DNA from 3 places in the Comamonas sp. 26 genome. Region 3 is predicted to be linked to each of the others. Evidence: riboswitches for the same ligand, from Rfam matches in the RefSeq annotation. Region 3 holds a riboswitch; each other region holds the start of a gene.
What was found. A riboswitch is a leader RNA that binds a small molecule or an ion and turns the genes downstream of it on or off. The one in region 3 is predicted to bind glycine.

Region 1 (4,069 bases), on a different contig from region 3:
ATTCTCGAAAGCTGTGACTGGCAAGCACCGGCAAGTGGTGTCGGACGTTTGCCATAAAAAAACGGCCTTCGCGTCTGCGAAGGCCGTGTGCCAATTAATTGTCCTTGGCGAAGTCGTTGTAAGCGGTTTCTTCCATCAGACCTTCGAGCTCGCTCACATCGCTCATCTTGACCTTGAAGAACCAGCCGGTGCTCAGCGGGTCGCTGTTGGCCAGTGCGGGGTCGTCGCGCAGGGCTTCGTTGACTTCGATGATTTCGCCGGTCACGGGCATGTAGACATCAGCGGCGGCCTTGACGGACTCAACCACGCCAGCGACATCGCCAGCCTTGAAGGTGGAGCCGACTGCGGGCAGGTCCACAAACACCACATCGCCCAGCGCGTCTTGCGCGTGGACGGTGATGCCGACGATGGCGGCATTGGTGTCAGCGACGTTGATCCATTCGTGTTCTTTGGAATACTTGATGCTCATGGAAGGCTCCAGATGGGGGATTCGGGGAATCAGATGTTTGAGAAAGGTCCAGCGCGCACTTTAGCGGCGTTCTGTGACCTGTTTGGCGAACTGGCCTGACTGTTCTGCGGTGGCAGCCTTAGCCGCGGTAGTAATGGGTGGGCACAAACGGCGTGGCAGCTACCTTCATGCGCACGGGCTTGCCGCGCACCATGGCGAAAATCTCGGTATCCACTGCCGCATAGTCGGGCTGCACATAGGCCAGCGCCACAGGCTGGTTCAGCGTGGGGCTGAGCAGGCCGCTGGTGATGTGGCCGATATGCTGGCCGTCCATGTTCTCCAGCACCGCAGGCTCGCGCACGGGAATGCGCTCAAGGGCCACAAGCCCCACACGCTTGCGCGTGAGCTGCTGCGGATTTTGCAGCTGCGCAAGCACAATGGCCGCGCCGGGAAAGCCGCCTTCGCGTTCACCGCCGGTGCGGCGTACCTTCTGGATAGCCCAGTTCAGCGCGCCTTCCACCGGGGTTGTGGTGGTGTCGATATCGTTGCCGTACAGGCACAGACCCGCTTCTAGACGCAAAGAGTTGCGCGCGCCCAGACCAATGGGTGCGACTTCGGGCTGGGCCAGCAATGTCTCGGCCAGAGCCTCGGCAGCGTCGCTGGGCACGGAAATTTCAAAACCGTCCTCGCCCGTATAGCCGCTGCGCGTGATGTAGAGCGCGTGGCCTTGCCAGTCAAAGTGATTGCCAGTCATGAAGACCAGATCGCTCACGCCGGGGATCAGCCGGGCCAGCGCAGTTACGGCTTGTGGGCCTTGCAGCGCCAGCAGGCCGCGGTCGGGCAGGGGCAGGACTTTGCAGCGCTGGCCTATGTGTTTTTGGATATGCGCAATATCGGCCGCCTTGCAGGCACCGTTGACGATGAGGAACAGGTCGTTGCCCCGGTTGACGAACATCAGGTCGTCCAGAATGCCGCCTTGCTCGTTGAGCAGCAGGCCGTAGCGTTGCTTGTGCAGACCAAGACCTATGATGTCAACGGGCATCAGCGATTCAAGCGCAGCCGCTGCGTCAGGGCCGCGCAGCAGCAACTGACCCATGTGCGAAACATCGAACAGGCCTGCGGCTTTGCGGGTGTGGAGATGCTCGGCCATCAGTCCCTGAGGGTACTGAACGGGCATGGAGTAACCGGCAAACGGCACCATGCGGGCGCCTAGTCTCTGGTGCAGGGCAAACAGCGGCGTGGTGCGCAGGTCGGAAGAAATATCGGCAACAGTCACAGGCAAGCGCTCCGGTCATTCAAACCAAGATGAGTGGCTATGCACGGCGGCTGCCATGCCTAGCGGGCTTGCCCTGCTGTCCGCTTTACCTGAGAGATTCGCCGCCGCAGTGAAGTCGGGCGGTTTGCTCCTTCGGTGGATGCCATCACCTAGCGCAATTGCGTAGTGCGGCATCTCTCTCCAGCAAGGAACGCTGCCTGCATTCAGCGCGGCAGCGCTTGTCAGTCCTTTTGCCTGAGCGTTTGGGCACCAGGTGGGGTGTCTGCGCCTTCGGCGGTGCGTTGCAGCGTGAAGCTGAGAGCACTCTCTCCTGACAGTGGCAATTCTAGTAGAACTGTCTGACCAGCCCTGAATAGTTTCTGGCAGGCTGGGGTTTACGATAGCTCTGGCACAGAGGCCGCAGTGAATGCGTTTTGGGGCATGCAGGCCCGCCACCAAGGGCTGCAGGCGTGGGGCTGGTTCAGGTCGATACGCTCGCCCATCATGGGTGTGGCGACGGGGATGGCTTGCTGCTGGCCCAGATACAAAATCTGCTCGAAGGGGTCCCACCACGCGTGCATGGCCAGATTGAAGGTGCCGTTGTGAATCGGCAGCAGCCAGCGGCCCTGCAGGTCCTGATGGGCTTGCAGCGTTTGCTGTGGGTGCATGTGAACATAGGGCCAGTGCTCGTCATAGGCACCGGTTTCCATCAGCGTCAGATCAAAGGGGCCAAAGCGCTGGCCTATCTCTTTAAAACCGTCAAAGTAGCCGCCATCGCCACTGAAGAAAACGCGCAGTGGCAATGCGCTCTGCAAATCTTCAATCACCCACGATGCCCACAGCGTACGGTTCCCGTCGCCAAGCCCACGGCCTGAAAAGTGCTGGGCGGGTGTGGCGGTCATGCGCAGGCCATTGACTTCGCTGCTCTGCCACCAGTCGTGCTGGCGGACTTTTGCGGCGGGAACGCCCCAGTCCATGAGTCGGTCACCCACGCCAAGCGTGCAAAGGAATACGCCCACTTTGGGAGCCAGCGCACGGATGGTGGCACGGTCCAGATGGTCGTAATGATCGTGCGAGAGGATGACGCCATGCAGCGGGGGTAGTTCATGCAGCGCAACTGGCGGTGCATGAAAACGTTTGGGCCCGGCAAAGGAAAACGGCGAAGCGCGCAGAGAGAAGACGGGGTCCGTCAGCCACCAGCCGCCGCGCAGCTTGATCAACACAGTGGAGTGACCTAGGCGGTACAGGCTGCGCTCAGGCGCGGCATCCAGCGCGGCGCGGCTGAGTTTTTGTAGGGGAAGTGCGCTGCCGGGCTCGGTGTTGGCGGGCTTGTTGAACAGAAATTTCCACAGCGTTCTGGCATCCGGCTTGGGGCCGTTGGCTGGGCGCGGATGGACGTTGTGAAAGAGCCCGTCCCGGTTCTGGGGCGATGCCTGATAGTCAGCGATTGAAGATGAAAAGCGAATCAAGTGCAGGGCCTGAAGTCAGTCAGAGTGAATAGTTGAGGCTGGGCTTGTGCACTGCAAGCACAAACTTGCAAGCAGCCGTATCTGAGTGAAAGGTTCGGATTAAGAGCGGCTAACGCTACCCAGCAAACCGGAGGTTTGCGTTTGAGGCGAAGCAACGACGTATTAAGGTGCTCTAAGGTGTATTCGCCACCGGTTCATTGATGGGCGGAAAGATCAATTCATAAGGCTGCTCGAAGCAGGTGGTGACGGGCTGGCCCTGGCGCATGCCGGGCTTGAACTTCCAGCGTGTAAGCGACGTCTGAATGGTTTTCACGATGCGTGGGTCGGTCTTGGCGGGTTGCCAGAGCACGCGGCCCAGCTCGCCTTGAGGAGTGACTTCAAGCAAGAAGGTGACGGTGGTGTGAAGCCCTTTGGGAAACCAGCTGGACTGGATGATCGGGCTTGTCTGGCGGCGCAGCTGGGGTTGCTGATCCAGCTGGGCCATAGGAATGCATTCTGTGCGTGTCCATTCTGGCCATGATGGCTGGCTCACCGTGGCTTGCGCGCTCTCCGTATTGCCGGGCTTATCCGGTGCAACCGTGGTGCAGGCACCAAGCACCACGGTTGCGAGGGTAATGGCGCAGATGGCCGCAGGGCGGGAGAAGTTTGAAATAGGCATGAAAGTATTCTTGCCCAAGTTCCAATAAGCGCCTTTTTCTCTCAAAAAAATAGCTACCAACGCTGATGGATAAAGCGCTGGCAGCTATTTTGGCTTGAAGCTTGGCGTTACTACTCTGTGCTTTTACTCTGCGTTTCTCAATGCGCGCCAGCGGCTGCGTCTGCTCCGCCACCGGCCTGCGGAGCAGGGCGCTTGGTGAACCAGATCAGCACGATCAGGCTCAGGAACAGAAAGGACGA
Region 2 (4,069 bases), on a different contig from region 3:
GCCGTTGACCGGGAAGGGCGGCATGGCCGCCTGAGTCTGTGCCGTATGCTCGGCCACGCTGACTTGCCCGCGTATGGCTTGCAGCTCCCACAGTCCGGCATTCATGCCACTGGCTTGCAGCAGTGTTTTGCTGGCCGGGCCCAGCGCCAGAACCAGCATGTCGGCCTGGGCAATGCTCTGGCCCTGCAGGTTCAACACCTGCCACTGACCGTTGACTTCATCGCGCTGCAGCCTGGCGGCATCGGTATTGCCCTGCCACTGAATAAGGGTCGATTGCATCAAAGCCCGTACCAGTTGCGCAGGCCTGACCCAGCCCGCCTGCGCGTGCCACAGGGCGTGGCTGTCATCAGGCAAGCGGGCGGCTTGCAGATGCTGAGCAGTAGCGGGCTTGCTCCACTGCAGGCCCCAGCCGTGCTCGGCGCTGCCTGTCTTCAGCCATTGCGGTGGTAGGTGGGCGGGCTCGTTCAGGTCATGCTCCAGCACGCCGCCATGGGCCCAGTCCTCGTCCGTTTGCAGTTTTTGGGCAGCGCTCAGTTGCTGCAAAGTTTGTAGCGTGGTGCGCACGCCGCTGCGGGACAGACGCGATAAAACACTGTCATCGGGTGAGACATGGGGGCAGAACAACCCTGCAGGCAGACCCGATGCACCGGCAGCGGGCTGCGCAGCACTGTCGAGCACGGTGACTTGCCAGCCCCGCCTTGCCAGACTGGCTGCGGCGGCTGCACCGGCCAGCCCCGCACCCAGCACCAGGCAGTGGCCTGGTTGTTTGACGGGCGCAGGCAGCCCATCCGCACGGTGGCGGGGCTCCCACGCAGGGTTGTAGCTGGCCTGCAGGTTGTGTCGCTTGGGAGGCGTTCCCGGCACTTTTTTGACGTCAAAGCCCTGTGTCTTCAGGGCTTGCCGCACGCTGCCAGCCACGCACCAGGTCGCCAGCTGCGTGCCACGGCGGCAGTGGCGGGCGATGTTTTTCATGGCATCTTCATCCCATAGCTCGGGGTTGAGCTGGGGCGAAAAGCCATCGAGGTAGACGCTATCTGCCGTGAGCTGCTGCTTGCGCAGCATGGTCTGTGCCGGGCCTATATACAGCGTCAGCAGAACTTGGCCCTCTTCAAAAGACAGGCGGTGCACGCCTGGCAGCAGCCCCCACCACTGCTCGGCCAGTTGCAGGCCCAGTGCGCGCAGCTGGTCATCTGCAGGCAAGGACTGCAGCAGGTCTTCGCGAGAGACGGGAAACGCCTCAACCGAAACGAAATGCAGCAGCCGCGTGCGCTGCGGGTCAGCTTTCCAGGCCGCCCAGGTCACCAGAAAGTTCAGGCCAAAGCCAAAACCGGTTTCCAGAATCCGCCATTGCGGCGTATTGGCCCATGCAGCAGGCAGGCCGCAGCCGCCCAGAAAGACATGGGTAGCCTGATCGAGGCCGCCATCTTCGCTGCGATAGCGATCCTGAAAACGAGAGCTGTAGGGGGTGCCATCAGGCATCCATGTGATGGGTTCAGACATGGCAGGGGAAAACGCATCCACAAGGCGTGATGCTTAAAACTGGTGCGGTGTAAGTATCAGGGACAGCGAGCAAGAGCCGTCTCGCAGCGAGGCTGTCGTCCCCCTCTCGCAGAGAGAGGGGGAAGCCGCAAAGCGGCTCAGGGGGGAAGTTTATTCCCAGCGTTGCTGGTAGGAGAAGACAGGAAGACGCCATTTAAAACGAATGGCCGCCATACGAAAGGCCAAGCCACCGGCAAAACAGACGATGGTGCTGATATTGGGGCTGACATCCAGGTGACGCAGGCCCAGGAACATCAGGCATACGGCCAGCGACACGCTGGCATATAGCTCGCGGCGGAAGACGACGGGCACCTGGTTGCACAGCACATCACGCAAAATGCCGCCGCTGATGCCGGTAATCATGCCCGCCATGATGACGACGATGGTGGGGTAGCCCAGCTCCAGCGCGGTGTTGCAGCCGATCAGCGAGAAGGCGATCAGGCCCATGGCGTCCAGCAGCAAAAACACTTGCTTGAGTCTGTGCATGTGGCGTGCAATCACCGTGGTCAGCAGGCCGAAGCTGATGACCAGATACACATATTCGGGATGCTGCGTCCAGCCAATCGGGTAGTGGCCCAGCACCATGTCACGAATGGTGCCGCCGCCAAGGGCTGTGACAAAGGCAATGACGACGACGCCAAAGATATCCATATTGCGCCGGCCCGCAGCAAGCGCGCCGGACATGGCTTCGGCAGTGATGGCCACCAGATAGATGACCAGCATGACGGTGAAATTGGCGGTCTGGAACGAGTCCAGCAAAGAGACGGAAGGAAGCATGACGGCACTTGAAAATAGACCAGCCACTCACATCAACAGGAGTGTCTGGTTTGCCTCTCCCGCTGTCCTTTTACCTGAGAGTTGCGCATGTGCACCTTCGCGGTGGACATGCTTGCCCCTTCGGTGAGCCCTGCAAACTTGTGATTGCGGGCTGCTCTCCAGTTGGCGATATCCGGGCCTTGTCTGACCCACCTGCGGTACTTATTGCCTGAGCGATTATGGGAGTTTGCGCCTTCGGCGGGAACCGTTGCAGGTTCCGCTCTCCCGCAGGATGGGCGCGATTTTAGCCAGTTATGGCGGTGTTTTACGGGTTAGTACCTGTGTTGCCTGGGTTTGATGATCTGTTTTTTGTTTTATTTGAAGTCTGGCTTTTCGTTGGCGGCTGCGATGGCGATGATGGAAAGTTAATTTTGATAGCTGCTCGCGCTTGCTGTGCTTGGGGTATAGGCAGGTTTTCCTTGATGCCTGACTGTGACAAATCTGGCGCCTTTGGCCGCAGCCAGCAACAAAAAAGCCCCGGGCAATGCCACGGGGCTTTTGTATCTGAGGTCTCTGACTCAGGCGAGCTTACTCAGCGCTTGGAGGCACGTAGCCCTGAGCCGCATCTGCTCCGCCACCAAAGAAATGATTTTCCATCTGACGGGACAGGTACTGGCGGGCGCGCGCGTCGGCCAGGTTCAGGCGGTTTTCATTGATCAGCATGGTCTGGTGCTTGAGCCAGTCGGCCCAGGCCTGCTTGCTCACGCTTTCATAGATGCGCTTGCCCAGTTCGCCGGGTGCAGGGGGAAAGTCCAGGCCTTCTGCATCCTGATCCAGCTTGATGCAATGAACGGTACGTGCCATGTGTAGGGTCCTCTTGTGTGATTACAGATGTTTAGGTAATAACAAACTGAAATCTTAGTAGTTTGAGTTTTAAGACTGCGGATCAAGAATGCATAGCAACGGGGGAGAAGAAGCCCGTTATCCATTCACTCCAAGAACACAGTCCAATGAAAAATCGTCGCAACTTTATCAAGTTTCCTCTGGCTGCCGGTCTGATTGCTGGCTTGACCCTCTCCGCTCTGCCCACATTGCCTGCTTTTGCACAACAAAGCGGCGTGCAATTGCTCAACGTGTCCTATGACCCGACTCGTGAGCTGTATGTGAATTACAACCAGGCGTTTGCCAAGCACTGGAAGGCCACGCAGAACCAGGATGTGACCATCAAGCAGTCGCACGGTGGCTCGGGCAAGCAGGCGCGCTCCATCATTGACGGTATTGATGCTGATGTCGCCACGCTGGCGCTGGCCGGTGATATTGATGCGCTGGTCAAGAACGGCAATGTCAAGGCTGACTGGCAAAAGCGCCTGCCGCACAACAGCGCGCCTTATAGCTCGACCATTGTGTTTCTGGTGAAAAAGGGCAACCCCAAGGGCATCAAGGACTGGGACGATCTGGTCAAGCCCGGCGTGCAGGTAATTACGCCCAACCCCAAGACCTCGGGCGGTGCCCGCTGGAACTATCTGGCCGCCTGGGAGTTTGCCAAGCGCAAGTACGGCGGTGATGCGCAGGCCAAGGATTTCATCACCAAGCTCTACAAGAACGTGCCCGTGCTGGACACCGGCGCGCGTGGCTCCACCGTGACCTTTGTGCAGCGTGGTCTGGGCGATGTGCTGCTGGCCTGGGAAAACGAAGCCTATCTGGCGCTCAAGGAATTTGGCCCTGAGAAGTTCCAGATCATTGCGCCTTCGCTGTCCATCCTGGCTGAGCCTTC
Region 3 (4,069 bases):
ACACCTGACGAATGGCACGCGGCACGTTCTCGCGCGGATTCTCGGATTCGCCAGCGGCCACGCCGACCAGCTCCGTGCCCTGGAAGGAATAGGCCACGATCATGGCTACGCCCACAAAGGTGGCGAAATTGCCCACAAACGGCGCATCGCCCGTAGTCCAGTTCTCAAAACCTGGCACATGACCGTTGCTGATAATGCCGAACAGAATCAGCACGCCGGTGATCAGAAAAGCCACGACGGCCACCACCTTGATCAGCGCAAACCAGTACTCGGCTTCGGCAAAACCTCGGGCTGAAAAAGCATTCAGGCCCACCATCAGCAGCAGAAATATTCCGCTCCAGATAATGCCCGGCACATCGGGCAACCAATAGGCCATCACCAGTTGTGACGCCACCAGATCGACCGCCACCACCACGGCCCAGCTGAACCAGAAGTTCCAGCCCAGCGCAAAACCAAAGCCGCGATCCACATAGCGCGATGCGTAGGTCGAGAAAGAACCTGCCACCGGCATGAACGCGGCCAGCTCGCCCAGGCTGGTCATGATGTAGTACACCATGATGCCGATGAGCAAATAAGTCAGCACCGCGCCGCCAGGGCCGACCTGCGAAATAGCCGAGCCAGAGGCCACGAACAGACCTGTGCCGATGGCTCCGCCAATGGCAATCATGCTCAGGTGGCGCTGCTTGAGCACCCGGTGCAACTGGGGTTTCGCGTTGTCACTGCTGCCAGTCGCCAGCGCGGTATGCGCGGGTTGCTGGCTTGAGTTGGGTTGGGACATAAATGTCTTGTTGTATTGGTTTGCGCCCATCTGCACAAAACACCCAACCATCCCGCAGGCGTTGCGGCAAGCAACGCAAAAAAGCGACCAATGCGATCGCAGACAACAAGGACACAGGAACGAAGCCATGAAGCAGAACGCCGAGGCCGGTAAGGCCCGTTGCATCCTGTATCGGCAGCTACCCCAGTCGGGCGCTTCAGTGGCAAAGCGGTGATATCGCTAGGCCAGTTGACAGGCAAAGATGTCATTTTGCCCAAAACCTTCAACGGCCATACCCGGCTGCGCCAATGCAGGGGCTGACTCTGGGGCTGCTCAAACCCACTTGACAGCTTTTTACGCTATGAAATTGGAAGCTTCTTGCGCTTACCTTTAGGCCACTTACGCATTATTCGGCTTCAAGACTCCTCAATAACAGGCGCAAGCCGCTATCTATTTTTCAGAAACTTGAACGCCAGCAAAGCCAGTAACTCTAGAAAACCCGTATACCCAACCACCCGACTTTTACCTACATTCGCCATCAGGCTCTCAGCCTAGTGGTGCCGAGAGAGACTGCAGCGAAAACTTTCGTATGCAGCGCCGAAGGAGCAACCGCCCCGGAAACTCTCAGGCAAAAGGATCGGCATCACTGCTTTAACACTCTGAAGAATGTCCAGACGTCATCGTCCGCCGGGCATACCGAAGGAGCAAGCGAATATCGCCCCTGGCGCTGCTTCGTGAATCTCTCAGGTCCAGAACAGAGGGGGCGTCCGCTGCGTATGTTGCGCACGGGCTCCACCCTTGACGTTTCTGGAACCTGAATCATGAAGACAATCGCCGTTATCGGTGGTGGTATCACGGGCGTGACCACCGCCTACGCCCTGGCGCGCCGCGGTTTTTCCGTCACCCTTTTCGAAAAGCAGCGCTACGCCGCCATGGAAACCTCGTTCGCCAATGGCGGACAACTATCGGCCTCCAATGCCGAGGTCTGGAACCACTGGTCCACCATTCTCAAGGGCCTCAAGTGGATGCTCAAAAGCGATGCGCCGCTGCTACTCAACCCCAAGCCCAGCTGGCACAAAATTTCGTGGTTCTGCGAATTTCTGGCTGCCATTCCCCACTACGAGAAAAACACCGCAGAGACCGCCCGCCTCGCCATTGCGGCGCGCGAGCATCTGTTTGACTGGGCCGTGCGTGAAGGCATTGATTTCGACCTGAAGAAAGAAGGCATTCTTCACATCTACCGCAATCAGGCGGGCTTTGAGCATGCGGGCCGGGTGTCCAAACTGCTGGCCCAAGGCGGGCTGGAGCGCCGCGCCGTGACGCCGCAGGAGATGCGTGCCATCGAGCCCACCTTGTCCGGCAGCTACTACGGCGGCTATTACACCGAGAGCGATTCCACCGGCGATATTCACAAGTTCACCAGCGGTCTGGCCGCTGCCTGCTCACGCCTGGGCGTGCGCTGCCTGTACGAGCAGGAAATTCTGTCCGTCAACGCCCATGGCAAGCAAGCCAGCGTAACGGCCCGCCAAGGGCAGGAAACCAGCACAGCAAACTTTGACGGCATCGTCGTCTGCGCAGGCACGGCCAGTCGCACGCTGGCATCGCAGCTGGGTGACCGGGTCAACATCTACCCCGTCAAAGGCTACTCCATCACCATCAATCTGCTCGATGAAGTCAGCCGCTCGGCAGCGCCCATCGTCAGCCTGCTCGACGATGAAACCAAGCTGGTCACCAGCCGCTTGGGCGACGACCGCTTCCGCGTGGCGGGCACGGCAGAGTTCAATGGCTATAACAAGGACATCCGCGCCGACCGGATCAGACCGCTGATTGAATGGGTGCAGCAATGCTTCCCTGGCGTCAGCACCCGCAGCGTCGTGCCATGGGCGGGACTGCGCCCCATGATGCCGGACATGCTGCCCCGCGTGGGTCGCGGCAGCAAGCCCTGCGTTTTCTACAACACCGGCCACGGCCACCTGGGCTGGACGCTGTCCGCCATCACGGCCGACATGGTTGGCGATATCGTTCAGCAGTCTCTGGGCAGCACAGCAACGACACCAAGGCCCGCTTCCATGACGCCAGCAAGAGCCTGATTCACACCACTCATTGTTGACAACCCATAAAGCCATACCAGACCTTTGCCTGCAAGGTCTGGTGCTCCGCTGATCCGCTATTGATTAAAGAGCTGCCTGCGCTTACTCACTGACTACTTTATTCACTATTCAATACAGAAGTGGCAAAAAACATGCGCGGGCAGCTCTCAAATTCAGAGCTGCAAACAGATCAAAACCAGTCCCAGCATCATCAGCGCCATGCCCAGTTTTTCCGTCAGCGACAGCTGCTCGCTAAACACGCGGCGCGAGACGAGGTAGCTGAACACCACCTCCACCATGCCCAGCGTGCGCACCGCCGCTGCGCCTTGCATAGCATAGGCGGTAAACCACGCCAGCGATGCCGCCGCGCCCATGCTGCCTGCCAGCAGCGATATACGCCAGGCCTTGAAGATGGGGCGCAGGCCCTGTTCATGGGTCTTCGCAATCCAGACGCCCAAGACCAATGACTGCATGCTCTGTGCTATCAGCACACCCCATGCACCAGACAGCCAGGGCGAGTCCACACCTAGGCGCGCAATCTCTACCGCGCCGCCACGAAAGCCAATCGTGGCCAGGGCAAAACAGGCTCCGCAAATCAGTCCATACATCGATGACTTGCTTGCCCATGCCGATAGCGTAAAAATCTGCCCGCGCGGCGGCAAGGACAGCATGAGCACACCGATAGTGGCCAGCACCATGGCCAGCAGCGCCCAGCGTGTTGGTAGCTCATGCAAGAACATGGCGGCAAACAAGGCCACCTGCAGCACCTCGGTTTTGGACAGCGTGACCGCCACGGCAAAGTTGCGCTCCTTCATGGCCATCAGCAAAGCCGCCGTGGCCGCAACCTGAAACGCCGCTCCCATCGCAATCCAGCCCAGATACACAGCGCTGAACTGCGGCAGCGCCCGTGGCTGATCGCCAAAGCCATACAGCGCCAGCAGATAGACAGCGGCAAACGGCAAGCCGTAGAGAAAGCGCACCAGCGTGGCAGGCATGGTGCCGACCTGCGCCGTCAGCGAGCGCTGGGCCGTGTTGCGCACCGTCTGCGCAGCAGCCGCAAACAGCACCACGATCACCCACACATATTCCGTTCCGATGCCCGACATGACTCGCCTTCTCTATTGTTGCCGCACCAGCATAGCGCCGCCCATTCGCGACTGCTGACGCAATTCATGCAGCCCGCCTGCTTGAGCCAAGGTGACGTGAAATGCGAATGCATACA

Region 1: another riboswitch for glycine. It lies ahead of gcvT (glycine cleavage system aminomethyltransferase GcvT); the one in region 3 lies ahead of CLU84_RS15835 (D-amino acid dehydrogenase).
Region 2: another riboswitch for glycine. It lies ahead of CLU84_RS06185 (trimeric intracellular cation channel family protein); the one in region 3 lies ahead of CLU84_RS15835 (D-amino acid dehydrogenase).

The regions. Positions count from the first base shown of each region.
Region 1 is NZ_PEFL01000001.1:2,221,756-2,225,824, reverse strand. Features, by position in the region: gene gcvH (glycine cleavage system protein GcvH) at 95-469, opposite strand; gene gcvT (glycine cleavage system aminomethyltransferase GcvT) at 588-1,724, opposite strand; glycine riboswitch at 1,791-1,918, opposite strand; glycine riboswitch at 1,937-2,047, opposite strand; gene CLU84_RS10260 (MBL fold metallo-hydrolase) at 2,099-3,172, opposite strand; gene CLU84_RS10255 (hypothetical protein) at 3,345-3,830, opposite strand; gene CLU84_RS10250 (DHA2 family efflux MFS transporter permease subunit) at 3,968-4,069, opposite strand, start outside.
Region 2 is NZ_PEFL01000001.1:1,352,350-1,356,418, forward strand. Features, by position in the region: gene mnmC (FAD-dependent 5-carboxymethylaminomethyl-2-thiouridine(34) oxidoreductase MnmC) at 1-1,479, opposite strand, end outside; gene CLU84_RS06185 (trimeric intracellular cation channel family protein) at 1,651-2,316, opposite strand; glycine riboswitch at 2,369-2,488, opposite strand; glycine riboswitch at 2,502-2,593, opposite strand; gene CLU84_RS06190 (oxidative damage protection protein) at 2,884-3,159, opposite strand; gene CLU84_RS06195 (sulfate ABC transporter substrate-binding protein) at 3,306-4,069, shown strand, end outside.
Region 3 is NZ_PEFL01000002.1:271,860-275,928, forward strand. Features, by position in the region: gene CLU84_RS15830 (amino acid permease) at 1-778, opposite strand, end outside; glycine riboswitch at 1,309-1,407, shown strand; gene CLU84_RS15835 (D-amino acid dehydrogenase) at 1,579-2,847, shown strand; gene CLU84_RS15840 (DMT family transporter) at 3,021-3,953, opposite strand.